One region of the Pseudomonas sp. TE31087 genome, then DNA from elsewhere that is predicted to be linked to it. Evidence: predicted binding sites of a transcription regulator. Region 1 holds the regulator's gene; the other holds the start of a gene.
What was found. The regulator FliA, encoded in region 1, starts transcription of late flagellar genes. The targets are predictions, from matches to a motif close to CTAAAGTTTNNNNNNNNNNNGCCGNTAA.

Region 1 (14,944 bases):
CTCGCTGCTGGTGGTCAACATCGCCTTTGGCGTGATGACCCGCGCCGCCCCGCAGTTGAACATCTTCTCCATCGGTTTCCCGCTCACGCTGGTGCTGGGCATGGTGATCTTCTGGATCGGCCTGGCCGATATTCTTTCACACTATCAGGCACTGGCCAGCGAAGCGCTGCAGTGGCTGCGTGAGCTGGCACGGGCGCGCTGAGCATGGCTGAAAGCGAAAGCGGTCAGGACAAGACAGAGGAACCCACCGACAAGCGCAAGCGCGACGCGCGGGAAAAAGGTGAGATCGCCCGCTCCAAGGAGTTGAACACGGTGGCGGTGACTTTGGCTGGCGCCGGAGGGTTGCTGGCCTTCGGTGGCTACCTGGCTGAGGTGTTGATGGCGCTGATGCGCATGAACTTCAGCCTTACCCGTGAGGTGGTGGTGGACGAGGGGAGCATGGCGGCGTTCTTGTTGGCGTCGGGGAAGATGGCCATCTGGGCGGTGCAGCCGGTACTGATCTTGCTATTGGTGGTCTCTTTCGTCGCCTCCGTCGCGCTGGGTGGTTTCCTGTTCTCGGCCAATCTGCTGCAGCCAAAATTCAGTCGTATGAATCCCTTGTCGGGGGTCAAGCGCATGTTTTCGATGAATGCGCTGACCGAGCTGATCAAGGCGCTGGCCAAGTTTTTCGTGATCCTGATCGTGGCGCTGGTGGTGTTGGCCGGGGATCGCCAGGCGCTGCTGGCGATTGCCAACGAACCGCTCGAGCAGGCGATCATCCATTCGGTGCAGGTGGTGGGTTGGAGTGCGTTGTGGATGGCGGCTGGGTTGTTGCTCATCGCTGCGGCCGATGTGCCGTTCCAGCTGTGGCAGACCCACAAGAAGATGAAGATGACCAAGCAGGAAGTGAAGGACGAGTACAAGGACAGTGAGGGCAAGCCCGAGGTCAAGCAGCGTATTCGCCAGCTGCAGCGCGAGGCGTCGCAGCGCCGGATGATGGCGGCGGTGCCGGATGCGGATGTGATCATTACCAACCCGACTCACTATGCCGTGGCCTTGCAGTACGACCCCGAGAAGGGGGGCTCGGCGCCGCTGCTGGTGGCCAAGGGGACTGATTTTGTCGCATTGAAGATGCGGGAGATCGGGGTCGAGCATAACGTGCAGATACTTGAATCGCCGGCCCTGGCGCGGGCGATCTATTACTCTACCGAGATGGAGCAGGAGATTCCGGCGGGGTTGTACCTGGCGGTGGCGCAGGTGTTGGCCTATGTGTTCCAGATTCGGCAGTATCGGGCGGGCAAGGGGAAGGCGCCAGAGCCTTTGAAAGAGGATTTGCCGATTCCTGATGATTTGCGGCGGGATAGTTGAGTTGAGTTGAGTTGAGTTGAGTTGAGTTGAGTTGAGTTGAGTTGAGTTGAGTTGAGTTTGGTTTGGTTGTGGTTGTGTTGAAAGTTGTATGTGCATTCATTTGTGATGTCGACGCTTATTCACCTTTCCGCCCTTACGGCGGGTAACTTTTTGAAGGATCAAAAAGTCACCAAAAAATCCTCGCTCCATTCATCCGGCCCCTGCGCTTCGCTCCGGGGTCCCCTCACTCCGGCCTTGCTCCCGGGAGGGCCGCGCTGCAGGGCCCATCCTGGGCCCCAGCGCTTGACGGGCATCCATGCCCGTCACCTCCCTCCGCAAGTCCTGCGTTCGGCCTCCTGAAGTCGCGAAGTTACGAGCGGCGCCTGGACTGGCGCAGCTATCGCTAGTTGAAGCTTAATTAAGCTCTCGATTACATCGCGGGGCAAGCCCGCTCCCACGCAATAGTCGCCGTTATATAGATCCCTGTAGGAGCGGGCTTGCCCCGCGAAAGGGCCGGAACAGCCAATACATAATTAACTGTCAAATAACCAACTTCGAATTTCTTGCTCTTGCTCTTGCTCTTGCTCTTGCTCTTGCTCTTGCTTCTAAGCGCGCAATAGTCCAGGCGCCGCCAATTGCGACTTCAGGAGGCCGAGCGGAGTTCTTGCGTAGTGGGGCGACGGCCATGGATGGCCGTCGAGCGCTGCGGCCCAGGATGGGCCGTACAGCGCGGTACCCACGGGAGCAAGAACGGAGCGAGGGAACCCCGGAGCGAAGCGCAGGGGCCGGATGAATGGAGCGAGGATTTTTTGGTTCCTTTTTGATCCTTCAAAAAGGGACCCGCCGTAAGGGCGGAAAGGTGACTATGCGTCACCATCGCCAATGAATGCGCATAAAAAAATCAAAACAATAATCCTGAACCTGAACCTGAACTTGAACCTGAACCTGAACCTGAACCTGAACCTGAACCTGAACCTGAACCTGAACCTGAACCTGAACCTGAATCCGAACCCGAACCCGAACCCAGCCCAACCCCCCGAAAACCCCCACCCCCAGAAAAGTTGGAAAGCTTCTTGCAAAGGCAGCGCCAGCCGCCACACAGGCGTCAAAGTTTTGCTTGAAGAGGAATCGCGGTGGATCGCACTCAGTTAATCAGCAACGCCCGCAACAACCTGGCCGGTCTCGGCCGGGGCAACCTCGGCGTGCCGCTGCTCCTGCTGGTGATGCTGGCAATGATGATGTTGCCGATCCCGCCGTTCCTGCTCGACGTGTTCTTCACCTTCAACATCGCCCTGTCGATCGTGGTCCTGCTGGTCTGCGTCTACGCCCTGCGCCCGTTGGATTTCGCCGCGTTTCCCACCATCCTGCTGGTGGCAACGCTGCTGCGCCTGGCGCTGAACGTCGCCTCCACCCGCGTGGTCATGCTCCATGGCCAGGAGGGCCATGGCGCCGCGGGCAAGGTGATCCAGGCCTTCGGTGAAGTGGTGATCGGCGGCAACTACGTCGTCGGTGCGGTGGTGTTCGCCATCCTCATGATCATCAACTTCGTCGTGGTGACCAAGGGGGCCGGGCGCATCTCCGAGGTGAGCGCACGCTTCACCCTCGATGCCATGCCCGGCAAGCAGATGGCCATCGACGCCGACCTCAACGCCGGCCTGATCGACCAGGCCCAGGCCAAGTCGCGCCGCGCCGAAGTCGCCCAGGAGGCCGAGTTCTACGGCTCCATGGACGGTGCCAGCAAGTTCGTCCGCGGTGACGCCATCGCCGGCCTGCTGATCCTGTTCATCAACCTCATCGGCGGCATGCTGATCGGCATGCTGCAGCACGGCATGACCTTCGGCGACGCCGGCAAGGTCTACGCCCTGCTGACCATTGGTGACGGATTGGTGGCGCAATTGCCATCGCTGCTGCTGTCCACCGCCGCTGCGATCATGGTTACCCGCGCCTCGGGGTCCGAGGACATGGGCAAGCTGATCAATCGGCAGATGTTCGATTCGCCCAAAGCCCTGGCGGTCTCCGGTGCGTTGATGATCGTCATGGGCCTGGTGCCCGGCATGCCGCACATCGCCTTCCTCGGCCTGGGCGGGTTGGCCTGTGGTGGCGCCTACCTGGTGTGGAAGAAGCAGCAGAAGGCCAAGCTCGTGGCTGAGCAGGAGGTCCAGCGTCAGCAGGACCTGCTGCCTTCACCGCAGCGCGCCATGGACACCAAGGAGCTGGGCTGGGACGACGTCACGCCCATCGACATGATCGGCCTTGAGGTCGGCTATCGCCTGATTCCGCTGGTGGACCGCAACCAGGGTGGCCAGTTGCTGGCGCGGATCAAGGGCGTGCGCAAGAAGCTCTCCCAGGACCTGGGCTTCCTCATGCCGACCGTGCACATTCGCGACAACCTCGACCTGCAACCCAGCGCCTACCGCTTGACGCTGATGGGGGTGATCCTGGCCGAGGCCGAGATCTACCCGGATCGGGAGCTGGCGATCAACCCGGGCCAGGTGTTCGGCTCGGTCAACGGCATCGCCTCGCGCGATCCGGCCTTCGGCCTGGAAGCCGTGTGGATCGATGTCGGCCAGCGCGCCCAGGCGCAATCGCTGGGCTACACGGTGGTGGACGCCAGCACCGTGGTCGCCACCCACCTCAACCAGATCCTGCAGAAGCACTGCCACGAGCTGATCGGGCACGAGGAGGTGGTGCAATTGCTGCAGGTGCTGGCCAAGGTCTCGCCGAAGCTGGCCGAGGAGGTGGTGCCGGGTGTCATTTCCTTGTCGGGCCTGCTCAAGGTCCTGCAGGCGCTGCTCGCCGAGCAGGTACCAGTGCGTGACATCCGCAGCATTGCCGAAGCCATCGCCAACAACGCGGCGAAGAGTCAAGATACCGCCGCGCTGGTGGCGCTGGTGCGCGTCGGTTTGTCCCGCGCCATCGTGCAAAGCATTGTCGGCGTTGAGTCCGAGCTGCCTGTGATTACCTTGGAGCCAAGGTTGGAACAGATCTTGCTCAATAGTTTGCAAAGGGCCGGGCAGGGTCAGGAAGATGGTGTTCTTCTTGAGCCGAGCATGGCCGAGAAGCTTCAGCGTTCGCTGATCGAGGCGGCCCAGCGTCAGGAAATGCAGGGCCAGCCGGCCATCCTCCTGGTCGCCGGCCCGATCCGCGCCATGCTGTCGCGCTTCGGTCGCCTGGCTGTACCGAATTTGCATGTTTTGGCGTATCAGGAAATACCTGACAACAAGCAAGTCACCATTGTTGCCACCGTGGGCCCCAACGGCTGAGGTAGTGGGTTATGCAAGTTAAGCGTTTTTTCGCCGCCGATATGCGTCAGGCCATGAAGCTGGTCCGGGATGAGCTCGGCTCCGACGCCGCCATCATCGGCAACCGCCGCATCGCTGGCGGTGTCGAACTGACGGCCGCGCTGGACTACAAGCTGTCCGCCCTGGCCCCACGCGTGCCCAATGCGGAGCTCGAGGACGAGTTGCGCAAGACGCAGTCGCGCATCGTCACCGCCCAGGCCGAATTGACCGGGCGCGGTGATGCCGTCGAAGGCGGCAACCGGCAATTGTTTGCCGGCCAGTCGCTGACTGCGTCCGAGCCGTTGATCGAACCGCATGTCGATGAGCCGGTGGTCGCGGCTGTGCCGGCAGCGGCCCCCGTCGATCCGCGTCTGTTCGATGCCATGCGCTCCGAACTGACCGGCCTGCGCGAGCTGCTGGAAGTCCAGCTCGGTTCGCTCGCCTGGAGCCAGCTGCAGGGCAGCAAGCCACAGCAGGCCAACCTCTGGCGCCGCCTGCAGCGCCTCGGCCTGTCCGGTGGCCTGGCCCGCGAGTTGCTCGACCTCACTACCGAAATCGAAGACCCACGTCATGCCTGGCGCATGGTCCTGGCACACCTGGCGCGGATGATCGAAGTGCCCGAGATCGAACCGATCGAGGAGGGCGGGGTCATCGCCATGGTCGGCCCGGCCGGCATGGGCAAGACCACCACCCTGGCCAAGCTGGCAGCCCGCTACGTGCTCAAGTACGGCGCGAACAACCTGGCGCTGGTCAGCATGGACAGCTTCCGCATCGGCGCCCAGGAGCAGCTCAAGACCCTGGGGCGCATCCTCAACGTGCCGGTCACCTATGTCGACCCGGGCGAGTCGCTGGCCCAGGCGCTGGAACCACTGCTGCGCAAGCGCGTGGTGCTGATCGACACCGCCGGCCTGCAGGCCAGCGACCCGGCGCTGCGCATGCAGCTCGAGACCCTGGCCGGGCGCGGCATCGCCGCCAAGAATTACCTGGTGCTGGCAACCACCAGCCAGAAGCAGGTGCTCACCGCCGCCTACCACAGCTACAAGCGCTGCGGCCTGGCCGGTTGCATCCTGACCAAGCTCGATGAAACGGCATGCCTCGGCGAAGTGCTGAGCCTTGCCATCAGTCATGAACTGCCGGTGGCCTATCTGACCGATGGGCCGCGCATTCCTGACGACCTGCAACTGCCGCGCAAGCACCAGCTGGTGAGTCGCGCGGTCAGCGTGCAGTTGCAGGACGAGCCCAGCGACGAGGCCATGGCCGACATGTTCGCTGATCTCTACCACAACCCTGGCAAGCGTGCGGGTTGAGGGTGAATACTGTGCAAAGTACCTACATCATGGGGTTGCCCGGCCGGACCGTGGCCTTGAACGTTCAGCCCCTCATGTGGCCTGGGTCCAAGCGAGACAAGGTAAAGAACAGACATGGGTAGCATGCATCCCGTACAGGTGATCGCCGTGACCGGTGGCAAAGGTGGCGTCGGCAAGACTAACGTTTCAGTGAACCTGTCCCTGGCGCTGGCCGAACTCGGCCGCCGGGTCATGTTGCTGGACGCCGACCTGGGCCTGGCCAATGTCGACGTTCTGCTGGGGCTCACGCCCAAGCGCACCCTGGCCGACGTCATCGAAGGCCGCTGCGAGCTGCGCGATGTGCTGCTGCAGGGCCCCGGCGGCGTGCGTATCGTCCCGGCGGCTTCCGGCACCCAGAGCATGGTGCACCTGGCGCCCGCCCAGCACGCCGGCCTGATCCAGGCCTTCAGCGAGATCGGCGACAACCTCGACGTACTGGTGATCGACACCGCTGCGGGTATTGGTGACTCGGTGGTCAGCTTTGTCCGCGCGGCCCAGGAAGTGTTGCTGGTGGTGTGTGACGAGCCCACCTCGATCACCGACGCCTACGCCCTGATCAAGCTGCTCAACCGCGACTACGGGATGAATCGGTTCCGCGTGCTGGCCAACATGGCCCAGAGCCCGCAGGAAGGGCGCAACCTGTTCGCCAAGTTGACCAAGGTCACCGACCGCTTCCTCGACGTCGCCCTACAATACGTCGGCGCCGTGCCGTACGACGAGTGTGTGCGCAAGGCCGTGCAGAAGCAGCGGGCGGTCTACGAGGCCTTCCCGCGCTCCAAGTGCGCGCTGGCGTTCAAGGCCATCGCGCAGAAGGTCGACAGCTGGCCGTTGCCTGCCAACCCGCGCGGGCACCTGGAATTCTTCGTCGAGCGCCTGGTGCAGCCCACCAGTGCAGGGCCAGTGTTATGAACGCGAGTGGTTTCAAGATGTACAGCAAGGCCGCCAAGGACGCTCAGTACGAGCTGATCGAACGCTACGCGCCACTGGTCAAGCGTATCGCCTACCACCTGCTGGCGCGCCTGCCAGCCAACGTCCAGGTCGAGGACCTGATCCAGGCCGGGATGATCGGCCTGCTGGAAGTGGCCAACAAATACGATGCCAGCAAGGGCGCCAGTTTCGAGACCTATGCCGGTATCCGCATCCGCGGCGCCATGCTCGACGAGGTGCGCAAGGGTGACTGGGCGCCACGCTCGGTGCACCGCAACACGCGCATGGTCAGCGACGCGATTCGCTGCGTTGAAGCAAAGACGGGGCGCGACGCTAAAGATCACGAGGTTGCTGCCGAACTCCAATTGAGTCTCGATGATTACTACGGGATTTTGAACGACACCCTGGGCAGTCGCCTGTTCAGTTTCGACGACCTGCTGCAGGACGGCGAACACGAGGGGCTGCACGAGGATGGCGCCAGCAACCAGCTGGAGCCGGCGCGGGACCTGGAGGACGAGCGCTTCCAGGCCGCATTGGCCGAGGCGATCGCCAACCTGCCAGAACGCGAGCGCCTGGTGCTGGCGCTGTACTACGACGAAGAGCTGAACCTCAAGGAAATTGGTGAGGTGCTGGGGGTCAGCGAATCGCGTGTCAGCCAGTTGCACAGCCAGTGCGCGGCACGTCTGCGCAGTCGCTTGGGTGAATGGCGGGCGCGTTGAGCCAAGGTTCGATGCAGTCGTTTTTTTGTGGTGCCGAATTGATTGAGTGCGCGCTCGGCGCCGAGCGCGTTTAAGACTGCTTGGAGGTCTAATTGAACAAAGACATGAAAATCCTCATCGTTGACGACTTCTCGACGATGCGGCGGATCATCAAGAACCTGTTGCGTGATCTGGGTTTCACCAACGTCAAGGAAGCCGATGACGGCAACACGGCACTGCCGATGCTCACCAGTGAGCACTTTGACTTCCTGGTAACCGACTGGAACATGCCGGGCATGACCGGTATCGACCTGCTGCGCGCGGTCCGTGCCGACGAGCGCCTAAAGCACCTGCCGGTGTTGATGGTCACCGCCGAAGCCAAGCGCGAGCAGATCATCGAAGCTGCCCAGGCCGGCGTAAACGGCTATGTGGTCAAGCCTTTCACCGCCCTGGCGCTGAAAGAAAAGATCGAGAAGATCTTCGAACGCGTCAACGGCTGAGTCACGTCTGGGGGGCGCAATGGAGTCAACCAACAACTCTTTGGGTGAGTTTGAATCAACCCTGAAGAAGCATGCCCAGGAGCTGGTCGAGAGCCTCGAGCGCGGCCGGTTCGGTGATGCGGTGCAGCTGATCCACCAACTGAACCAGACCCGCGACCGCGGGCTGTACCAGGAGGTCGGCAAGCTCACCCGTGAACTGCACAGTGCAATCGTCAACTTCCAGATCGACCCGTCCATGCCGCAGGCCGAGGAAGTGTCGCAGATTACCGACGCCGCCGAACGCCTCTCCTACGTGGTTCGCCTCACCGAAGGTGCGGCCAACCGCACCATGGACCTGGCGGAGGCGTGCACCCCGGTGCTCAACGACCTCGCCGCCGAGGCCCAGAGCCTGTCCGCCGACTGGCAGCGCTTCATGCGCCGCGAGGTGGCAGCGCCGGAATTCCGTGAGCTGGTCAAGCGTGTGGACAGTTTCCTGGCGCACAGCGCCGAAGGTAACCAGAAGGTCGCCGGCCATCTCAACGATATCGTCCTGGCCCAGGATTATCAGGATCTCACCGGCCAGGTGATCAAACGGGTGACCGCGCTGGTCACCGAAGTCGAAAGCAATCTGCTCAAGCTCGTGCTGATGGCAAGCCAGGTCGACCGCTTTGCCGGGATCGAACATGACCACCAGCAGCTGCGCGCTGAAAAAGATCAAGAAAAACATCCGACTCGGGGTGAAGGTCCGCAGATTCATGCCGATAAGCGTGAAGACGTCGTGTCCAGCCAGGACGATGTCGACGATCTGTTGTCCAGCCTGGGTTTTTAAGGAGCACGTTTAATGAGCTTCGGCGCCGATGAAGAAATCCTTCAGGATTTCCTGGTAGAAGCCGGCGAAATCCTCGAGCAACTGTCCGAGCAATTGGTCGAGCTGGAAAGCCGGCCCGATGATGCGGACCTGCTCAACGCGATTTTCCGCGGTTTCCACACTGTAAAAGGGGGCGCCGGCTTCCTTCAGCTCAATGAGTTGGTGGAGTGCTGCCACATTGCCGAGAACGTGTTCGACATCCTGCGCAAAGGTGAGCGCCGGGTTGACGCGGAACTGATGGACGTGGTGCTCGAGGCCCTCGACACGGTCAACAGCATGTTCGGCCAGGTGCGCGAACGTACCGACGTCACGCCGGCCACGCCGGAGCTGCTGGCGGCGCTGTCGCGCCTGGCCGAGCCCGGTGGCGCCGAAGCGCCGGCCCCGGTGGTCGAAGCCGCGCCCGTGGTTGAAGCCGCGGCTGCCGAGCCCGACATCACCGATACCGAGTTCGAGCAGCTGCTCGACTCGCTCGATGCGGTCAAGGCCGAAGCCCAGGCTCATGAGCAACTGCAGGGTGAAGAAATCAGCGGCGGCGGTGACGAGATCACCGATGCCGAGTTCGAGTCACTGCTTGACCAGCTGCACGGCAAGGGCCAGTTCTCGGCCGATGCCGCCGTCAGCGCGCCTGCGCCAGCCGCCCCGGCCAGCGATGAGATCACCGACGACGAGTTCGAATCACTGCTCGACCAGCTGCACGGCAAAGGCACCTTCGCCGTCGACGCACTGCCAGGCGCCGCCGCGCCAGCGGCCAGCGCGGCACCCGCTGCTGGCGACGAGAGCATCAGCGAACACGAATTCGAGGCCCTGCTCGACCAGTTGCACGGCAAGGGCAAGTTCTCCGGTGACGCAGTCACCGCCGAAGCGCCTGCCGCTGCCGTTGCCGCACCTGTCGCGGCCAAGGCCGAGGTCAAACCAGTTGCCAAGCCGGCACCGGCCGCCGCGCCCGCCGCAGCTCCGGCTGCCGCCGCCAAGCCTGCCGCACCGGCCCGCGCTCCGGCGCCTGCCGCCGAGAAGCACGGCGCCAGCGAGGCGGAAACCACCGTGCGGGTCGATACCGCGCGCTTGGATGAGATCATGAACATGGTCGGCGAACTGGTGCTGGTGCGTAACCGCCTGGTGCGCCTGGGGCTCAACAGCGGCGACGAGGCCATGTCCAAGGCCGTGTCCAACCTCGACGTGGTCACCGCCGACCTGCAGACCGCGGTCATGAAGACCCGCATGCAGCCGATCAAGAAAGTCTTCGGCCGCTTCCCGCGCCTGGTCCGCGACCTGGCCCGCCAGCTCAAGAAAGAGATCAACCTCGAGCTGGTCGGTGAAGAGACCGACCTCGACAAGAACCTGGTCGAGGCCCTGGCCGACCCGTTGGTGCACTTGGTGCGCAACGCCGTCGACCATGGCGTCGAGATGCCCGATGAGCGCGAGGCCTCCGGCAAGTCGCGCATGGGCCGGGTGGTGCTGTCCGCCGAGCAGGAGGGCGACCACATCCTGCTGTCGATCTCCGACGACGGCAAGGGCATGGACCCGAGCATCCTGCGCGCCAAGGCCGTGGAGAAGGGCCTGATGGACAAGGACGCGGCCGATCGCCTGAGCGAGTCGGACTGCTACAACCTGATCTTCGCCCCGGGCTTCTCGACCAAGACCGAGATCTCCGATGTATCCGGCCGTGGCGTCGGCATGGACGTGGTGAAGACCAAGATTTCCCAGCTCAACGGCTCGATCAACATCTTTTCGGCCAAGGGCCAGGGCTCGAAGATCGTCATCAAGGTGCCGCTGACCCTGGCGATCATGCCGACCCTGATGGTGATGCTGGGCAACCAGGCGTTCGCCTTCCCGCTGGTCAACGTCAACGAGATCTTCCACCTCGACCTGTCGCGCACCAACGTGGTCGACGGCCAGGAAGTGGTGATCGTGCGCGACAAGGCGCTGCCGCTGTTCTACCTCAAGCGCTGGCTGGTCCAGGACCACGAGCACGAGGAGCAGCACGAAGGCCATGTGGTGATCCTGTCGGTCGGCACCCAGCGCATCGGCTTCGTCGTCGACCAGCTGGTCGGCCAGGAAGAGGTGGTGATCAAGCCACTGGGCAAGATGCTGCAGGGCACCCCGGGCATGTCCGGCGCGACCATCACCGGTGACGGGCGGATCGCGCTGATCCTCGACGTCCCGAGCATGCTCAAGCGTTACGCCGCCCGGCGTATTTGATTTCGGTGGCGCGCCCTGGCGGGTGCGCCGCCTAATGGAGTGTTTATGGCAGTCAAGGTCCTGGTGGTGGATGATTCCGGTTTCTTCCGCCGCCGTGTCTCGGAAATTCTCTCGGCGGACCCGACGATCCAGGTCGTGGGTACCGCGACCAACGGCAAGGAAGCGATCGACCAGGCGCTGGCGCTCAAGCCCGATGTCATCACCATGGACTATGAAATGCCCATGATGGACGGCATCACCGCGGTGCGGCACATCATGCAGCGTTGCCCGACGCCGGTGTTGATGTTCTCCTCGCTGACCCACGAAGGCGCTCGCGTCACCCTCGATGCCCTGGACGCCGGCGCGGTCGACTACCTGCCGAAGAACTTCGAGGACATCTCGCGCAACCCGGAAAAGGTCAAGCAGATGCTCTGCGAGAAGGTCCACACCATCTCGCGCAGCAATCGCCGTTTCAGCGCCTATTCCAGCCCGGCGCCGACTGCCGCGCCAGCTCCAGCCAGCAGTCATGCGCCGGCCAGCAGCTTCGCCAGCAGCGCACCTGCGCGCACGACCGCCCCGGTGCGTACCGCGGCACCGGCCGCCGCGCATTCGCCGGCGCCCAAGCGCAAGCCGTACAAACTGGTCGCCATCGGCACCTCCACCGGTGGTCCGGTGGCGCTGCAGCGGGTGCTGACCCAGCTGCCCGCCGGATTCCCGGCGCCGATCGTGCTGATCCAGCACATGCCGGCGGCGTTCACCAAGGCCTTCGCCGAGCGCCTGGACAAGCTGTGCAAGATCAGCGTCAAGGAAGCCGAGGACGGTGACGTGCTGCGTCCGGGCCTGGCACTGCTGGCCCCGGGTGGCAAGCAGATGATGGTCGACGGTCGTGGCACGGTGAAGATCCTGCCGGGTGACGAGCGCCTGAACTACAAACCTTGCGTCGACATCACCTTCGGCTCCGCCGCCAAGTCCTATGGCGACAAGGTGCTCTCGGTGGTGCTCACCGGCATGGGCGCCGACGGTCGCGAAGGCGCGCGTCTGCTCAAGCAGGGCGGCAGCACCGTGTGGGCACAGGATGAAGCCAGCTGCGTGATCTATGGCATGCCCATGGCCATCGTCAAGGCCAATCTGGCCGATGCCGTGTACAGCCTGGACGAGATCGGCAAGCACCTGGTCGAGGCCTGCGTCTGATGGATGTGTTGAGCCTTATCGGCCTGATCCTCGCCTTTGTCGCCATTGTCGGCGGCAACTTCCTCGAGGGTGGCCACGTCGGTGCGCTGATCAACGGCCCGGCGGCATTGATCGTGCTGGGCGGTACCCTGGCAGCGGCGTTGCTGCAGTCGCCGCTGTCGTCGTTCAAGCGCGCGCTGCAGATCGTGCGCTGGATCTTCTTCCCGCCGCGGGTGGACCTGCCCGGTGGTATCGACCGGGTGGTGAACTGGAGCCTGACCGCACGCAAGGAAGGCCTGCTGGGGCTGGAGGGCGTGGCCGACGCCGAGCCCGATCCCTATGCACGCAAAGGCCTGCAGCTGTTGGTCGACGGCGCCGAGCCCGAGGCTATCCGCAGCATCCTTGAAGTCGACTTCCTGACCCAGGAGGCCCGCGACATCCAGGCCGCCAAGGTGTTCGAGAGCATGGGCGGCTACGCGCCGACCATCGGCATCATCGGTGCGGTGATGGGCCTGATCCACGTGATGGGCAACCTGGCCGACCCGTCGCAGCTGGGCAACGGCATTGCCGTGGCCTTCGTCGCCACCATCTACGGTGTGGCCAGCGCCAACCTGATCCTGCTGCCGGTCGCCAACAAGCTCAAGGCCATCACCCTGCGGCAGTCGCGTTACCGCGAGATGCTGCTCGAAGGCCTGCTGTCGATCGCCGAAGGCGAGAACCCACGCTCGATCGAGCTGAAGCTGCAAGGCTTCATGGAGTAAGCCATGGCCCGTCGTCGCAAGATCGAAGAGCACGAGAACCACGAACGCTGGCTGGTCTCGTATGCCGACTTCATCACCCTGTTGTTCGCCTTCTTCGTGGTCATGTACTCGATCTCGTCGATCAACGAGGGCAAGTACAAGCAGATTTCCCAGGCACTGATCGGGGTATTCAACGACCCCGAGCGCAGCATGAAGCCGATCCCCATCGGTGACGAGCGGCCGTTGAGCGTCAAGCCCGCCGAGCCGCTGATCAAGGACAGCGAGCAGACCGATGCGGGCCTGGCCCAGACCAGCGCCGACCCGCTCAAGACCATCACCGACGATGTCCGCGACGCCTTTGGCGACCTGATCAAGTCCAACCAGATGACCGTGCGCGGCAACGAACTGTGGGTGGAGATCGAGCTCAACTCCTCGCTGCTGTTCGCCAGCGCCGACGCCATGCCCAGCGATGTCGCCTTCGAGATCATCGAGAAGGTGGCGAAGATCCTCAGGCCGTTCGCCAACCCGGTGCACGTCGAGGGCTTCACCGACAACCTGCCGATCCGCACCGCCCAGTACCCGACCAACTGGGAGCTGTCGTCGGCGCGGGCGGCGAGCATTGTCCGGCTGCTGGCCATGGAAGGGGTCAGCCCGGGGCGCATGGCCTCGGTGGGGTATGGCGAGTACCAGCCGGTGGCTGGCAACGACACCGCCGAAGGCCGTGCGCGCAACCGCCGGGTGGTGCTGGTGATCTCGCGCAACCTGGAGGTGCGCCGCAGCCTGACTGGCAGCGGCAGCGCCAATGCCACCCCGGATGCGGCGATGCGTCGGGCTGGCACACAAAGTGCACCAGCCTCGCCAGCGCCGTCGACCGGGGGCTGATTTCGTCAAATCCCCGTCACTGAATTTCACACCGTTCCCGGCAGGGCAGGCGGCCATACCGGGAGGAAGCAACGCACGATGAGAGTCTGGGCAGTAGCCAATCAAAAAGGTGGTGTCGGCAAGACCACCACCACCATCGCCCTGGCCGGCCTGCTGGCCGAGGCGGGCAAGCGCGTGGTCGTGGTCGACCTCGACCCGCACGGCTCGATGACCAGCTACTTCGGGCACAACCCCGATGCGCTCGAGCACAGTTGCTACGACCTGTTCCTGCACAAGGGCACGGTGCCGGAGAGGGGCTGCCGGGCCAATTGCTGCTGCCGACCAGCGACGAACGTATTTCGCTTCTGCCGTCAAGCACCGCACTGGCGGTGCTGGAGCGCCAGTCGCCGGGGCAGAGTGGCCTGGGCCTGGTGATCGCCAAGAGTCTGGCGCAGCTGTGGCAGGATTTCGACTTCGCCCTGATCGACAGCCCGCCGTTGCTGGGCGTGCTGATGGTCAACGCCCTGGCCGCCAGCCAGCAGTTGGTGATCCCGGTGCAGACCGAGTTCCTTGCGGTCAAGGGCCTGGAACGCATGGTCAGCACCCTGGGCATGATCAACCGTTCGCGCAAGCAGGCGCTGCCCTACCAGATCGTGCCGACCCTGTTCGACCGCCGCACCCAGGCGTCGCTGGGCACCTTGAAGGTGCTGCGTGACACCTATGGCGACCAGGTCTGGCAGGGCTACATTCCGGTGGACACGCGCCTGCGTGACGCCAGCCGCAATGGCGTCACGCCTTCGCAGTTCGACGGCAAGAGCCGTGGCGTGGTGGCCTACCGGGCGCTGCTCAAGCATATGCTCACCTACCGTTCCGCATTGCAGGTGGCGTGATGAACCAGGCACGGCAGATCACCACCAAGCCACAGATGGCCTTGCAGTCCTATCTCGATGGGCTGTTGCAGGAGGCCACCGAGTCGTTCGAGCTGCCGGCGGAGCTGGAGGCACCTGTCGAGGAGCCTGTCGAGCAGGCCCCCGGCGATGACTTCGAAGCCGCGGTCCGCGAGGAACAGG
Region 2 (15,795 bases), 3.6 Mb from region 1:
CTGCAGGTCGGCCTGGCTGCGCGAGAAGGTCGGCAGGCCGACCCAGCCCCACAGCCGCAGGCCGTTGCGCTCGACGTCGATCGGCAGCGCTTGTTCGAGGAAGCCCGGACCACAGATGGTGCCCACGCGCCGCGCGCGGGCCATCTCGTCGGCTGCTTCGTGCAGGCTGAAGATGGTCTTGCCGTTGTGGCGCAGGTGGAAGCCGACATCAAAGCGCGCCAGCGCCAGGCGCCGGATCACTTCCTGCAGGTGATCGAACTCGGTCTTCTCGGCCTTGAGAAACTTGCGTCGGGCCGGGGTGTTGAAAAACAGGTCGCGCACTTCGACCGAGGTGCCGACCGGATGCGCGGCAGGCTGCACCCGCGGCGTCATCTCGCGCCCTTCGGTTTCCACCTGCCAGGCTTCGCTGGCGTCGGCGGTACGCGAGGTCAGGGTCAGGCGCGCCACCGAGCTGATCGAGGCCAGGGCCTCGCCGCGAAAACCGAGGCTGAGCACGCCTTCGAGGTCCTCCAGTTCGCGGATCTTGCTGGTGGCGTGGCGCGCCAGGGCCAGCGGCAGGTCGTCCGGGGCGATGCCGCTGCCGTTGTCGCGCACCCGCAGCAACTTCACGCCACCCTGCTCGACCTCGACCTCGATGCGCCGGGCACCGGAGTCGAGGCTGTTTTCCAGCAGCTCCTTGGCCACCGACGCGGGGCGCTCGACCACCTCGCCGGCGGCGATCTGGTTGGCCAGCCGCGGGCTGAGCAGCTGGATACGCGAACCGCCACTCATTGCTGGGACGCCAGGGCGGTGGTGGGGATATCCAGGTGCTGGCCGACCTTCAGTTCGTCGGTCTTCAGGCTGTTGCTGCTGCGCAGGCTGGCAACGCTGACCTGGTAGCGCACCGCGATCATCGCCAGGGTCTCGCCGGGACGCACGGTGTGCTCACGCGGCCCCTGGGCGATCTTGCCGCTGTCGCGCAGCCAGGCGATGTAGGTGCCCGGTGGCGGGTTCTGCTGGAAGAACTGGCGCACGCCGGTGTGGATCGAGCGCGCCAGTGCCTGCTGATGGCTACGTGTCGCCAGCTTGGCGGCCTCGTTGGCGTTGGAAATGAAGCCGGTCTCGACCAGGATCGACGGAATGTCCGGCGATTTCAGCACCATGAATCCGGCCTGTTCCACGCGCTGCTTGTGCAGCGGCGTGACCCGCCCCATGTTGCCCAGCACCTTCTGGCCGACGTTGAGACTGGAGCTGAGGGTGGCGGTCATCGACAGGTCGAGCAGCACACCGGCCAGCATGCGGTCCTTGTCGTCGAGGCTGACATTGCCGGCACCGCCGATCAGGTCGGAGCGGTTTTCCGTGTCGGCCAGCCAGCGAGCGGTCTCGGAGGTGGCGCCACGGTCGGACAAGGCGAACACCGAGGCGCCAAAGGCGGCCTTCGACGGCGCGGCGTCGGCGTGGATCGAGACGAACAGGTCGGCGCCCTTCTTGCGAGCGATCTCGGTGCGCTTGCGCAGCGGGATGAAGTAGTCGCCGGTCCGGGTCAGCTCGGCGCGGTAACCCTTCTCGGAGTTGATCTGGCGCTGCAGCTCCTTGGCGATATCCAGCACGATGTCTTTTTCGTGCTGGCCGCGCGAGCCGGATGCGCCCGGGTCCTCGCCGCCGTGGCCGGCGTCGATGGCGACCACGATGTCACGCTTACCGGCCGGGGCTGGCGGCAGTTTGATCGCCGGTTGCGCCGGGGTGACCGGCACCGCCGGCGTGGTGGCCGGTGGCTGCGGCGTCGGTGGCGGGGTCGGGTTGCTGGCGGCAACGGCGTCGGCTTCCTGGTCGTACAGGTCGACCACCAGACGGTTGCCGTACTGGGCGTTCGGCGCCAGGACGAAGCTTTTGGGCGAGACGGCCTTCTTCAGGTCGACCACTACGCGCAGGTCGGTAGGCGTGCGCTGGGCCGAGCGCACGCTGGTGATCGGCGTGTTCGAGGTGGAGACGTTCAGCGGCGCGCCCAGGGCGGCGCCGTTGATGTCGATCACCAGGCGATCGGGTGCGGTCAGGGTGAAGACGCTGTGCTGCACAGGCCCGGACAGGTCGAAGACCAGCCGCGTGTTGTCCGGAGCGCGCCACAGGCGCATGCTCTTGACTTGAGTGACGGCCAGAGCGTCAACGGTCACCGCGGTCAGCAGCAGCCCAACGACGGCGACCAGTGCGCGTATGCGCATACCTTTCCCCACTTACTGTTTGAATTCTTTGGCCAGAACGGCACACCAGGCTTCGCCGCGTGCCCCCTGCGGCGACAGGTTCAGCGAACGTCCGCCCGCTTGCGGGCTTATGGTAATGGTCAGGTCGGGCTTTGGCAAAACGCCCGCGCCTTTATCCGGCCATTCGAACAGGCACAGCGCATCGCCCTCGAAATAGTCGCGAATGCCCATGAACTCCAGTTCCTCCGGATCGACCAGGCGATAGAGGTCGAAATGGAAGGCGCGGATGTCGCCGATCTCGTAGGGTTCGACCACGGTGAAAGTCGGGCTTTTCACCGAGCCGTCGTGGCCCAGGCCACGGATCAGGCCACGGGACAGCGTGGTCTTGCCGGCGCCCAGGTCGCCTTCGAGAAAGATCACGCCATGACCTTGGGTCACTTCGGCCAGCTTGGCGCCAAAGGCGACGGTGGCTGGCTCGTCGGCCAGAAACAGGGTTACACCTGACACGCTGAATGCTCCTCCAATAACGCTCTAATGACCGGGACCAGATCGCTGGCCGCCAGCCCTCTACCTTTGACACCCAGGCTCTCGCCCGCGCAGGCATGCAGCCATACCCCCAGGCACGCGGCCTGCCAGGCGTCCAGCCCCTGGGCCAGCAACGCCGCCAGCACGCCGCTGAGCACATCCCCCAGCCCGGCACCGGCCATGGCCGGATGCCCTCGCCCGCACTGCGCCAGCTGCCCGACCGGGTCGGCCACCAGCGTGCCCGCGCCCTTGAGCACGCAGACGCTGGCGTAGCGCCGCGCCAGCTTGCGCGCGGCCCCCGGCCGGTCGGCCTGCACCGCCTCGGTGGAGATGCCCAGCAGCCGCGCTGCCTCGCCCGGGTGCGGGGTGAGGATGCTGCCGCTGGGCAACGCCAGTGGCGCAGCGGCCAGCAGGTTGAGGGCATCTGCATCCCATACCTGCGGCAGATGCGCAGGGGTCACCGCCGACAGCAGGCTGCGGCCCCAGGCCGCCTGGCCCAAGCCGGGGCCGACCACCAGCACCGTGGCCCGTGCGAGCGGGCCGAGCAACTGGTTGGCCGAACTCACGCCCTGCCACATCACCTCCGGCAGACGGGCCAGCCCGGCAGCGACGTGCTCGGCACGGGTCGCCACGCTGACCAGGCCGGCGCCGCAACGCAGCGCCGCCTCGCTGCTGAGCATGACCGCGCCGCCGGTACCCAGGTCGCCGCCGATCACCAGCACATGGCCGAAATCGCCCTTGTGGGCATCGGCGGCACGGGGTGGCAGCCCGGCCAAGGTCAGGCTGCTCAGCAGCAATGGGGGGTGTTTGGTCTGAGGCATGGGGTCAAAGGCTCCGATGTCTGGCAGAATTATACGCACCTGTGCCTGTAATGCCTTATCCATCCATGCCCGCCACGACTCCAGACATCGCCACACTGGCCCAATCGATCAAGGATTGGGGCCGCGAACTCGGTTTTGCCCATGTCGGCATCGCCGGCGTCGACCTTGGCGAACACGAACAGCACCTGCAGCGCTGGCTCGCCGCCGGCTACAACGGTGAGATGGAGTACATGGGTGACCATGGCCACAAGCGCTCGCGCCCTGCCGAGCTGATCCCCGGCACGCTGCGGGTGATTTCGTTGCGCATGGACTACCTGCCCGGCGACACGCAGATGGCCAAGCGCCTGGCGGAGCCGGAAAAAGCCTACATCTCGCGCTACGCCCTGGGCCGCGATTACCACAAGCTGGTGCGCAAGCGCGTGCAGCACTTCGCCGACCGCATCCAGGAGGCCATCGGCCCCTTTGGCTACCGTGCCTTCGTCGACAGCGCCCCGGTGCTGGAGAAGGCCCTGGCCCAGGAGGCCGGCCTGGGCTGGATCGGCAAGAACACCCTGCTGCTCAACCGCAAGGCCGGCAGCTATTTCTTCCTGGCCGAGCTGTTCGTCGACCTGCCGCTGCCGATTGATGGCGTGCAAGGTAGCGACCATTGCGGGCGCTGCCAGGCGTGCCTGGACATCTGTCCGACCCAGGCTTTTGTTGGGCCTTACCAGCTCGATGCGCGGCGTTGCATTTCGTACCTGACTATCGAATTGCGCGGTGCCATTCCACTGGAACTGCGGCCATTGATTGGTAACCGGGTGTTCGGTTGCGACGATTGCCAGATCGTCTGCCCTTGGAACCGTTTCGCCAAGACCACTACCGAAGACGACTTCATGCCCCGCCGGGGGCTGGACAATATCGAGCTGGCCGAGTTGTTCCTGTGGGATGAAAAGCGTTTTCTCGGCTGCACCGAGGGTTCGCCCCTGCGGCGGGCGGGGTATGAGCGGTTTTTGCGTAACCTGGCGGTGGGGCTGGGGAATGCGCCTTCGACCATTCCCGTCTTGGAAGCGCTCAACGCGCGGCGGGATGATCCTTCGGAGCTGGTACGCGAGCACGTGGAGTGGGCGCTGGCTCGCCACGACGCCCTTTGACGCTTGCTGCCTTTTGCTTTTGCTTTTGCGATCAGAAGATTAACCCCGCAGCCCACTAGCGACAGCTGCGCCATCCCAGGCGCCGCCCGTAACTTCGCGACTTCAGGAGGCCGAACGCAGGCCTTGCGGAGGGAGGTGACGGGCATGGATGCCCGTCAAGCGCTGGGGCCCAGGATGGGCCCTGCAGCGCGGTCCTCCCGGGAGCAAGGCCGGAGTGAGGGGACCCGGAGCGAAGCGTAGGGCCGGATGAATGGAGCGAGGATTTTTTGGTTCCTTTTTGATCCTTCAAAAAGGGACTCGCCGTAAGGGCGAAAAGGTGACTATGCGTCAGTATAGCCAATGAATGCGCTTACACCTGTAAAAACCCACGCCGATCGCATTTGACTTTGACTTTGACTTTGACTTTGACTTTGACTTTGACTTTGACTTTTAGAGCATGTGTTTTGAAAGTTATATGCGCATTCATTCGCGATAGTGACGCGAAGTCACCTTTCCGCCCTTACGGCGGGTCCCTTTTTGAAGGATCAAAAAGGAACCAAAAAATCCTCGCTCCATTCATCCGGCCCCTACGCTTCGCTCCGGGGTTCCCTCGCTCCGTTCTTGCTCCCGGGAGGACCGCGCTGAACGCCCCATCCTGGGGCGCAGCGCTTGACGGGCATCCATGCCCGTCACCTCCCTCCGCAAGAACTCCGCTCGGCCTCCTGAAGTCGCAATTGGCGTCGCCTGAACTACCGCGCACTTACAAGCAAGATCAAAATCAAGATCAAAATCAAGATCAAAATCAACGGGCATGGGCCAATTATCGGGGTACTGGCAGTGTAGCTACAACTTTATGCTCTCGCCGGCAAGCCGGCTCCCACAAGAACAACTGAACACCTCAGAGCGCAGCGCCATACTTATTGTTGATCGTTGTAATGAAACTTCGGCATCTCCCAATGAAACCGAATAGCCAACAACCGCACCAGAAAACCACCAAACAGCGTCAGCAACATGGCCTGTTCCGCCGGCACGTTGAAGTAAACACACCCCAGGTAGAACCAGGCCGCCGCGAACGACACACTGGCATAGAGCTCACGCCGAAACACCAGCGGAATATCGTTGCAGAAGATATCCCGCAGGATGCCACCAAACACCCCGGTGATTACCCCGCTGATCGAAGCGACCAGGAACCCCTGCCCCATTTCCAGAGCAGTCATGCAACCAATCAGGGTGAACGCCACAAGCCCCAGGGCGTCGAGCACCAGGAACAGCGACCGCAGGTGGCGCATCAAGGGCGCGATGAAGATGGTCAGCAGCGCCGCGAAACTGGTCAGCACCAGGTACTCCGGATGCTTCACCCAGGTCAGCGGGTAATGCCCGAGCAGCACGTCGCGCACCGAGCCGCCACCGAGCGCGGTAACGCAGGCGATCAGCACCACGCCGAACCAGTCCATGCCGCGACGGCCGGCGGACAGGGCGCCAGTCATGGCTTCGGCGGTGATGGCGATGAGGTAGAGCATCAGCAACATGGTGCAGGTCCGTGCGGGAAAGGCGCGCAGTCTACCCAGTCGCGCGGGGCACCAAAAGGGGGCGCGCCGACGATCGTCGGCGCACGGCAAGGTCAGACCTTGATGAAGTGCTCGCGATAGTGGCGCAGCTCACCGATCGACTCGCGGATGTCATCCAGCGCCAGGTGGGTGCTGCCCTTCTTGAAACTGTCGCGCACATCCGGCGCCCAGCGTGCGGCCAGCTCCTTGAGCGTGGAGACATCGAGGTTGCGATAGTGGAAGTAGTTTTCCAGTTCACGCATGTGGCGATAGAGAAAACGGCGGTCCTGGCAGATGCTGTTGCCACAGATCGGCGACTTGCCCTTCGGCACCCACTGCTCGAGGAAAGCGATGGTCTGCGCCTCGGCCTGCGCCATGCTCACCTTGCTCTCGCGCACACGCTGGGTCAGGCCCGAGGCGCCGTGGGTGCGGGTGTTCCACTCGTCCATGCGCGCCAGCACCTCATCGCTGTGATGAATGGCGATCACCGGGCCTTCGGCCAGGGTGTTCAGCTCGCTGTCGGTGACGATGGTGGCCATCTCGATGATGACGTCGTTGTCCGGATCCAGGCCGGTCATCTCCAGATCGATCCAGATCAGGTTCTGTGGGTTCTGCATGAAAAGGCTCCTCGAATAGCCCGTCATATTAGCCTAGCGGGGCGGCTCGTGGGCACGCCGTGCTAAACTGCCCGCCGTTTTCTTTCTGCCCCGCCGACACGGAACCCTCATGGCCAAACGCCAGCTCAACCGCCGCCAGAACTGGCGCATCGAAAAGATCCAGGGCGAGCGCGCCGCCCGCGCCGCCAAACGCGAGCAGCACGTGCTGCAGGAGCTGGAAGGTGGCGACCTGGGGCCTGAGCAGCTTGGCCTGGTGATCGCCCACTTCGGCGTGCAGGTCGAGGTCGAGGCCCAGGACGGCGAGGCCGCCGGCCAGGTCTTCCGCTGCCACCTGCGGGCCAACCTGCCGGCGTTGGTCACCGGCGACCGCGTGGTCTGGCGCGCCGGCAACCAGGGGATCGGCGTGATCGTCGCGCAGATGCCGCGCAGCACCGAGCTGTGCCGACCGAACAACCACGGCCAGCTCAAGCCGGTAGCGGCCAACGTCGACCTGATCGTCATCGTCTTCGCCCCGGCGCCCGAGCCGCACCCCAACCTGATCGACCGCTACCTGGTAGCCGCCGAGCATGCCGGTATCCGCCCGCTGCTGCTGCTGAACAAGGCCGACCTGATCGACGACGAGAACGGTCCGACCCTCCATGCGATGCTCGAGGTCTACCGTGGCCTGGGCTACCCGCTGCTGGAGGTCTCGGCCCACCACGGCGATGGCATGCAGCGCCTGCAGGAGACCCTCGACGGCCATATCAGCGTGTTCGTCGGCCAATCCGGCGTGGGCAAATCCTCGCTGGTCAACAGCCTGCTGCCCGCCGCCGACACGCGCGTTGGCGACCTGTCGGAGTGGTCCGGCCAGGGTACCCATACCACCACCACGGCACGGCTGTACCACTTCCCCAACGGCGGTGACCTGATCGACTCGCCGGGCATCCGCGAGTTCGGCCTGATGCACGTCAGCCGCGATGATGTCGAGGATGGTTTTATCGAATTCCGCGAACTGATCGGCCACTGTCGCTTTCGCGACTGCAAACATGATCGCGAGCCCGGTTGCGCGCTGCTCAAGGCTCTGGAGGACGGCAGCGTCACCCAGCAGCGGATGAACAGTTACCGCTCGATCATCGCCAGCCTGCCTGAAGACACCTACTGATTGGCAGGTTTGCCTGCCTAGATCGTAGGAAATTTTACCGTAGCAGGTAGGACCGCTCCGGTTTTGCGGTCACCTATTGTCCCTATCCCTGCTTTCCCTGATGGTCATGCCTTGTCGTCGGCATTGATCAGGGAGGGCAACAAGGATGCCGGTTTTCATCAGTTACCGCCGGGATGAGCGGCTCGATGCCTTCATCCTTAATGAACGCCTGCTGCTCGAAGGCATTCCCACCCAACTGGTGCCCTTCGACAGTGAAGGGCAGACCCTGGACGACCTGCATGGCGGCTTCTGCCAGCACATGGCCGATGCCACCCACTGGATCGGCGTGCTGTCCGAGCACACCGTCGACGACTGGTGGACGGCCTGGTTGCTGGGCGCTGCAGCCATGGCCAATCGCCGGGTGAGTTTCTATCACGCAGGTACCGGCGAGCTGCCGGAGTGCCTTGGCAGATGGCCGGCAATGCGCGAGCGGGAGCATATCGAGCTGTTCGTGCGGGCCTACCACGACGAGCAGACCTTTGGCCGCGCCATGGCCTCGATGGCCCGGAGCGGGAGCGAATCGGACAGGGACAACGCGGATTTCTTTCACGCCGACCTCAAGGCCAAGATCAGGCGGGGTTTCTGAATGCAGCCGGACAGGCTTGTGGGAGCAACTGTCTTGCACTGCCTGCGCTTGACTCATCGCGGGGCAAGCCCGCTCCCACGCTGAACGTGATGCTGGCAATGAAAAAGGGCCGCGATGCGGCCCCTGTCATTTACTGGTCCTTGGCCTCGTCCATCTTCAACACGCCATCCTCGAAGATGTTCAGTTTCTGGCGCAGCTCGCGCGGCTGCATCGGCGCGTCGCCCGGCGCCGCGGCGGCCCCGGGTGCGGCTTCCGCAGGCGGTGTTGCAGTGGCCGGTGGCGTGGCCTCCGGCGCACCCTGCTCACCCTCGATATCGCGCTGGGCCTTCTTGGTCAGGACGATGATATCGATGCGGCGGTTTACCGGGTTGAACGGATTGGCCCGGTCGAACAGCGAAGACGAGGCATAGCCGACCACCCGTGCCACCTGCTCGTCCGGATAGCCACCGGCAACCAGGGCCCGACGCGCGGCGTTGGCGCGGTTGGCCGACAGTTCCCAGTTGCCGAAGTCGCCAGTGCCGGAATACGGCTTGGCGTCGGTGTGGCCACTGATGCTGATCTTGTTCGGCACCGCCTTGATGGTGTCGGCCATGGCCAGCAGGATGTCCTCGAAATACGGCTGCAACCGCGCGCTGCCGAGGTCGAACATCGGCCGGTTCTCGGCGTCCATGATCTGGATGCGCAGGCCGTCCTGGGTGATCTCGAACAGGATCTGGTCCTTGAACTTCTGCAACTGCGGGTTTTCCTCAACCTTGTTCTGCAGCTCCTGCAGCAGCAGCTCGAGACGCTCGCGCTCGACCTGCTCGGCCATGGTCTCGACCTGGTCCTTGTCCAGCTGGATGCTGGTGTCAGGCGTCGGCTCCGACTTGGTTTCCGGGTTGATGGTCTTTTCCGGCGCCAGTTGCGGCGAGCCGCCCAGGTCAATGATGTAGGGCGTGCCGCTCTCGGAGAAGCCAATCGGATCCTTGAAGTAACCGGCGATGGCGATCTTCTGCTCGGGCGTGGCCGTCGACAGCAGCCAGAGCACCAGGAAGAACGCCATCATCGCCGTGGCGAAGTCGGCGAAGGCGATTTTCCAGGCGCCGCCGTGATGGCCGTCGCCAAAGCGCTTGACGCGCTTGACGATGATGGGCTGATTGTTCTCCATGGCTTAGCGACCGCGTACTGCTTGTTCCAGCTCGGCAAAGCTCGGGCGGTGCGCCGGGTACAGCACCTTGCGACCGAACTCGACCGCCAGCGACGGCGGCATGCCGGAGGCCGAGGCCACCAGCGAGGCCTTGATCGCCTCGTAGACGTTCAGTTCCTCTTTCGCATCGTGGCGCAGGGCGTTGGCCAGCGGGCCGAAGAAGCCGTAGGCGGCGAGAATACCGAAGAAGGTACCGACCAGCGCCGCGCCCACGTGCAGGCCGATGGACTTCTGGTCGCCATCACCCAGCGAGGCCATGGTCACCACGATACCCAGTACCGCCGCGACGATACCGAAGCCGGGCATGCCGTCGGCGATGCCGGTCACCGCGTGGGACGGGTGCTCCAGCTCCTCCTTCATGCTCAGCAGCTCCATGTCGAACAGGCCTTCGAGCTCATGGGGCGCCATGTTGCCGGTGGACATGATCCGCAGGTAATCGCAGATGAACGCGGTCATGCGCTCATCACCCAGCACGGCCGGATACTTGGCGAAGATCGGGCTGGCCGCGGCGTCCTCGATGTCGCCCTCGATCGCCATCATGCCTTCACGACGGCTCTTGTTGAGGATCTCGTACACCAGGCCCAGCACCTCGAGGTAGAAGGTGTGGGTGAAGCGGGTGCCGAACATCTTCAGCGACTTCTTGATTACATGCATGGTCATGTAACCAGGGTTGGCCTGGAGGAACGCACCAAAGGCCGCGCCGCCGATGATCAGCACTTCGAACGGCTGGATCAGTGCCGCGATCTTGCCGTGGGAAAGCACGTAGCCGCCGAGCACGCTCGCGAATACGACGATGATGCCGATAATTTTAGCCATAAGTTGGAAGCACTTGCTGTCGTGGTCAGGGTAGGGAACGGAAGCTTGAAAACTCTTCTTCTACTTATCGGCAGAACTGCGCCAGACTATAGCCACTCATTGCGAAAAGCCAGTTCGGACTGATGTCAATATGCCAATTGAAACCAAGGTGCCAACTCAGGTCCCGACGAGCCTGGAGGGCTGGATAAAGCTGCTCGACGGGGTCCGCGTGCCGGTCCCGAAAGAGAGCCATGACCGCGTTCTGCAGGCCATCAACGACAGTCGCCGCTCCCTGCGCGACATAGCCGAACTGATGCAGGACAGCCCCGCGCTGGTGCTGTGCGTGATGCGCGAGGCCAACCATTCGGCCAATGCCAGCCAGGCCGAGCCAGCTGAAAGTCTGGAAATTGCCCTCAACCGCCTGGGCCTGGCCCGTATCAGCCAACTGCTGGCACGCTTGCCAGCGGTGCCCGGCGACGACATTCCACCGGTACTGCGCCAGTTCCTGCTGATCAGCCAGCATGCCACCCAGCAGGCCAATGGCCTGTTCGCCAGCCGCCTGGCACGGCTGTGGCAGGAGATCCACTGGGGCAGCCTGCTGTTCCTCTCGCCGCTGTGGCCCCTGGCCCTGGCCTACCCCAAGCTGCTCGACACCTGGGAACTGCGGGTGATTCACAAGGGCGAGGACGCTGCCGTGGTCGAGCGGGAGCTGTTCGGGGTGCGCCTGATGCAGCTGTGCCGAAGCCTGGCCGAACACTGGCGCCTGCCCGAATGGGTCATCCAGGGCTACCGCCTGCTGCTCGAAGAACGCGAGCAGCTCGCCCAGGTGCTGAACATCGCCCGCGAGCAGGACCCGCTGGTCCAGCAGCAGCGCCTGGACGACGAACCGGCCCTGCGCCGCTGGTTCAACCAGCCGCCCAACACCGTGCTGCTGGCCAACGGCCTGGCCCTGGCGGCCCAGGTCGGCTGGGACAACCCGCACCTGCTGCGCTGGCAGCTGCTCACCGCGCTGTACCTGCAGACCACCCTGGACGATGTCCAGCAGCAGGTCCACCAACAGGCTGCGGCCAGTGCCCGCCATCACGCCCGGCATGCGCTTTTCCACCCGGCCGAGGCGCTGATCTGGCCCTGGCACCAGCGCCGGCCGCACCCGGACATGCTCACGCCGCCACCGCCCAGCACCGAGGACCTCGGCCGTTGGCGTGCGCTGTGCCAGGAACTGCTGGCCCAGCCCAGCCCGTTCAGCAACGCCGTGCACCTGGCCACCCAGGCCCGCGACGCCCTGCTGGCCTGTGGCATGCAGCGCATCATGCTGCTGAGCCTGGACAAGGCCACCGACTATCTGCGCGTGCAGCAGACCGCCGGCCTGCCGCAAGAGGCCGCCGCCATGGCGTTGCCCGTCGCGCAGAACAAATTGTTGCAAAAGTTGATGGCAAAAGCCGGCCAACTGCGCCTGACGCCCGACAACCATGGCCAGTTCAGCGCCCTGCTGCCGGCACCGCTACGCGCCTTCTTTCGCGGCGAGCACCTGTTGCTGCGCTCGCTGGCGGTGGGCGACCAGGTGCTGATGCTGGCGGTGGCCGACCAGGGCGGCAAGCCACTGGCCGATGTCAGCGTGCAGGCGTTCGGCAAGACCGCGCAATGCGTTGAACGCGCCCTCGCCGTGTTTGCCACCCGCAATGCCTGACCCTTGCGCTACAATCGCCCCTCTTTCCACCCTGGAGAACGTGGATGACTGACTTTTCCGGCCTGCCCCTGGTGATCGAAGCCGATGACCTGTTGCCGCGTCTGGATTCGCCGCGGCTGATCCTGGTCGACCTGAGCAGCGCCAACCGCTATGTCAGCGGGCATATCCCCGGAGCCCGCTTCGTCGACCCGAAACGCACCCAGTTGGGCCAGCCCCCGGCCCCCGGCCTGCTGCCGGCCCGGGCCGACCTGGAGAAACTGTTCGGTGAACTCGGCCACCGCAACGATGCTGTGTATGTAGTCTACGACGACGAGGGCGGCGGCTGGGCCGGGCGCTTCATCTGGCTGCTCGACGTCATCGGCCATAAGGGTTACCACTACCTGAATGGCGGCATCCAGGCCTGGCCGGCGGACAAGCTGTCCACCGAAACCCCCAAAGTCGCCGGCGGCCCGGTGAGTCTGCACCTGCATGGCGAACCCACCGCCACCCGCGAGTACCTGCAGAGCCGCCTGGGCGCCGCCGACCTGGTCATCTGGGACGCCCGCGGGCCACTGGAATACAGTGGCGAGAAGTTGCTGGCGGCCAAAGGCGGACACATTCCCGGCGCGGTCAACTTCGAGTGGACCGCCGGCATGGATCTCAACGACCACCTGCGCATCCGCAAGGACATCGCCGAGGTCCTGCAAAACCTGGGTATCACTCCGGACAAGGAAGTGATCACCCACTGCCAGACCCACCACCGCTCCGGCTTCACCTACCTCGTGGCCAAGGCCCTCGGCTATCCACGGGTAAAGGGCTATGCCGGTTCCTGGGGCGAATGGGGCAACCACCCCGATACGCCCGTCGAAGTTTAAGGACGCTCAATGAAATCCCGCTTGTTCATCATCAGCCAGTACCTGCTGCCGCACCACCTGCTGTCGCGGCTGGCCGGCTGCGTCGCCGAGTGCCGCGCGCGCTGGTTCAAGAACGCCTTCACCGCCTGGTTCGCCAAGCGCTACCAGGTGAACATGTCCGAGGCACTGGTCGAAGACCTCAGCGCCTACGAGCACTTCAACGCCTTCTTCACCCGCGCCCTCAAGCCCGGTGCCCGCCCGCTGGACGAAACCCCCGGCGCGATCCTCTGCCCAGCCGATGGTGCCGTCAGCCAGCTCGGCCCGATTGAGCACGGCCGCATCTTCCAGGCCAAGGGCCACGGCTACAGTGCCCTGGAGCTGCTGGGCGGCGATCCGGCCCTGGCCGCACCGTTCATGGGCGGCGAATTCGCCACCATCTACCTGTCGCCCAAGGACTATCACCGCGTGCACATGCCGCTGGCCGGCACCCTGCGCGAGATGGTCTATGTGCCGGGCCGGCTGTTCTCGGTCAACCAGACCACCGCAGAAAACGTGCCTGAGCTGTTCGCCCGCAACGAGCGCGTGGTCTGCCTGTTCGATACCGAGCGCGGGCCGATGGCCGTGGTGCTGGTCGGCGCGATGATCGTCGCCTCGATCGAAACCGTCTGGGCCGGCCTGGTCACGCCGCCGAAGCGCGAGCTGAAGACCTTCCGCTACGACGAAGCCAGCCGTGCGCCGATCCATCTGGAAAAAGGTGCCGAACTGGGCCGCTTCAAGCTGGGCTCCACCGCCATCGTGCTGTTCGGGCCGGAGCAGGTGAAGTGGGCCGAGAGTCTGGGTGCGGGTTCTGCAGTGCGCATGGGTGAGCTGCTGGCGCAGCCGAACCAGGCCTGAGCATCCGGTAATAAAAAGGCCCTGCATGATTCATGTCATGCAGGGCCTTTTTTTGCCTTGGGATTGCTGGGAGGGCTTCGCCCTCCTTTCGCGACGCAAGGCCGCTCCTACAGGGGGACGCGATCATCTGTAGGACCGGCCGCAAGGGCCGCAACGCGGCCCCGGCTCAAGATCAACCGCGCGCTTCGCGATCGCGCACGCCCAGCAGGTACAGCACGCCATCCAGCCCCAGGGTCGAGATCGCCTGCTTGGCCGACTGACGCACCAGCGGCTTGGCACGGAAGGCCACGCCCAGGCCGGCCAGGGACAGCATCGGCAGGTCGTTGGCGCCATCGCCAACAGCGATGGTCTGCTCGAGCTGCAGGCCTTCCTCGCTGGCCAGCTGCTGCAGCAGTTCGGCCTTGCGCTGGGCATCGACGATCGGCTCGACGGCAACGCCGGTCACCTTGCCGTCAACCACCTCCAGTTCATTGGCGAACACGTAGTCGATGCCCAGGCGCGCCTGCACCTGCTTGGCAAAGTAGGTAAAGCCGCCAGAGAGGATAGCGGTCTTGTAGCCCAGGCGCTTGAGCTCGGCGAACAGGTGCTCGGCACCCTCGGTCAGGCGCAGCGAGGCGCCGATCTGGTCGAGCACACCCACGTCCAGGCCCTTGAGCAGCGCCATGCGCTCCTTGAAGCTGGCGCGAAAATCCAGCTCGCCACGCATGGCGCGCTCGGTGATCGCCGCCACCTGCTCGCCAACGCCAGCGGCCTTTGCCAACTCGTCGATCACCTCGGCCTCGATCAGGGTCGAGTCCATGTCGAACACCGCCAGGCGGCGGTTGCGACGGAACAGGTCATCGCGCTGGAAGGCGATGTCGACGTTGAGTTCTTCGGACAACGCAAAGAAATCGGCGCGCAGGGCCTGGGCATCGCTGGCCTCGCCTCGCACGGAGATTTCCAGCGCGGACTTGCCCTTGTCGGTCGGGGCATCCAGCGCCACGCGGGCGGACAGCCGCTCGATGCGCTCGATGGTCAGGCCATACTGGCTGATGATCGCGCTGACCCGCTGCAACTGCTGCGGGGTCACCCGGCGGCTGAGCAGGGTAACGATATGGCGCGCCTCGCCCTGGCTGTCGGCCCAGTGCTGGTAGTCGGCCTCGGAAATGGGGGTGTAGCGGGCCTGCAGGTCCAGTTCGTGAGCCTTGGACTGCACGCTCTGCAGCAGCGCGGTGGCCACTTCGTTGTCGGGGATGTCGACCAGGATGCCGAACGACAATGTGCCGTGCATGACCGCCAGGCCTATGTCGAGAATGTTCACACCGCCCTGGAGCAGGACGCCGGTGATGGCCGCAGTGAGACCTGGACGGTCTTCACCAGTGATGTTGATCAGGACGATTTCGCGCAAGACCGGGGCTCCAACTCGATGAAAAATGCGCATTCTACCGATTTTCCATGACCATCGGGCGCCAACGATACTTTGCCGACAAAACACGTATCGCTATACTGCGCAGCAACTTTCTCGCCATAAAGAGCCGAGCTCTGTGAACCGGCCCACGCCCGTAAAACCCGACAACTTCTTCCTGATGATCTACCGAGCCCTGAGCCAGCGCCGAATTCCACTGGCCCTGCGCATTGCCAGCCATAACATCTTCCTGGTGGCCCTGGCCCTGGTGATCTACGCCTGCGTGATGGGCCTGCAGTTCAAGCAGGCCATGCACGAGCAGGCCGATGCCGTCGGCCAGAGCCTGACCACCCAGACAGCCACCTCGGCCACCGAGCTGCTGGTGTCCAACGACATCCTCAGCCTCAACGTGCTGCTGGGCAACCTGGTGAAGAACCCGCTGGTGGCCCATGCG

Region 2: a site for FliA is predicted at 10,629-10,656, ahead of motA (flagellar motor stator protein MotA). Genes of this name have one in related genera too.

The regions. Positions count from the first base shown of each region.
Region 1 is NZ_JBXVNN010000001.1:94,317-109,260, forward strand. It holds gene fliR (flagellar biosynthetic protein FliR) at 1-202, shown strand, start outside; gene flhB (flagellar biosynthesis protein FlhB) at 205-1,347, shown strand; gene ACZ899_RS00425 (hypothetical protein) at 2,260-2,478, shown strand; gene flhA (flagellar biosynthesis protein FlhA) at 2,460-4,589, shown strand; gene flhF (flagellar biosynthesis GTPase FlhF) at 4,601-5,914, shown strand; gene fleN (flagellar synthesis regulator FleN) at 6,029-6,862, shown strand; gene fliA (RNA polymerase sigma factor FliA) at 6,859-7,599, shown strand; gene ACZ899_RS00450 (chemotaxis response regulator CheY) at 7,704-8,078, shown strand; gene ACZ899_RS00455 (protein phosphatase CheZ) at 8,098-8,886, shown strand; gene ACZ899_RS00460 (chemotaxis protein CheA) at 8,899-11,124, shown strand; gene ACZ899_RS00465 (protein-glutamate methylesterase/protein-glutamine glutaminase) at 11,170-12,294, shown strand; gene ACZ899_RS00470 (flagellar motor protein) at 12,294-13,034, shown strand; gene motD (flagellar motor protein MotD) at 13,038-13,895, shown strand; partial or broken gene ACZ899_RS00480 (ParA family protein) at 13,974-14,764, shown strand; gene ACZ899_RS00485 (CheW domain-containing protein) at 14,764-14,944, shown strand, end outside.
Region 2 is NZ_JBXVNN010000001.1:3,680,046-3,695,840, forward strand. It holds gene mutL (DNA mismatch repair endonuclease MutL) at 1-771, opposite strand, end outside; gene ACZ899_RS16610 (N-acetylmuramoyl-L-alanine amidase) at 768-2,210, opposite strand; gene tsaE (tRNA (adenosine(37)-N6)-threonylcarbamoyltransferase complex ATPase subunit type 1 TsaE) at 2,211-2,663, opposite strand; gene ACZ899_RS16620 (NAD(P)H-hydrate dehydratase) at 2,672-3,523, opposite strand; gene queG (tRNA epoxyqueuosine(34) reductase QueG) at 3,589-4,653, shown strand; gene ACZ899_RS16630 (trimeric intracellular cation channel family protein) at 5,550-6,161, opposite strand; gene orn (oligoribonuclease) at 6,254-6,796, opposite strand; gene rsgA (small ribosomal subunit biogenesis GTPase RsgA) at 6,906-7,937, shown strand; gene ACZ899_RS16645 (molecular chaperone Tir) at 8,083-8,562, shown strand; gene motB (flagellar motor protein MotB) at 8,693-9,709, opposite strand; gene motA (flagellar motor stator protein MotA) at 9,713-10,564, opposite strand; gene ACZ899_RS16660 (HDOD domain-containing protein) at 10,695-12,230, shown strand; gene ACZ899_RS16665 (rhodanese-like domain-containing protein) at 12,275-13,084, shown strand; gene asd (archaetidylserine decarboxylase) at 13,094-13,957, shown strand; gene serB (phosphoserine phosphatase SerB) at 14,130-15,344, opposite strand; gene ACZ899_RS16680 (histidine kinase) at 15,481-15,795, shown strand, end outside.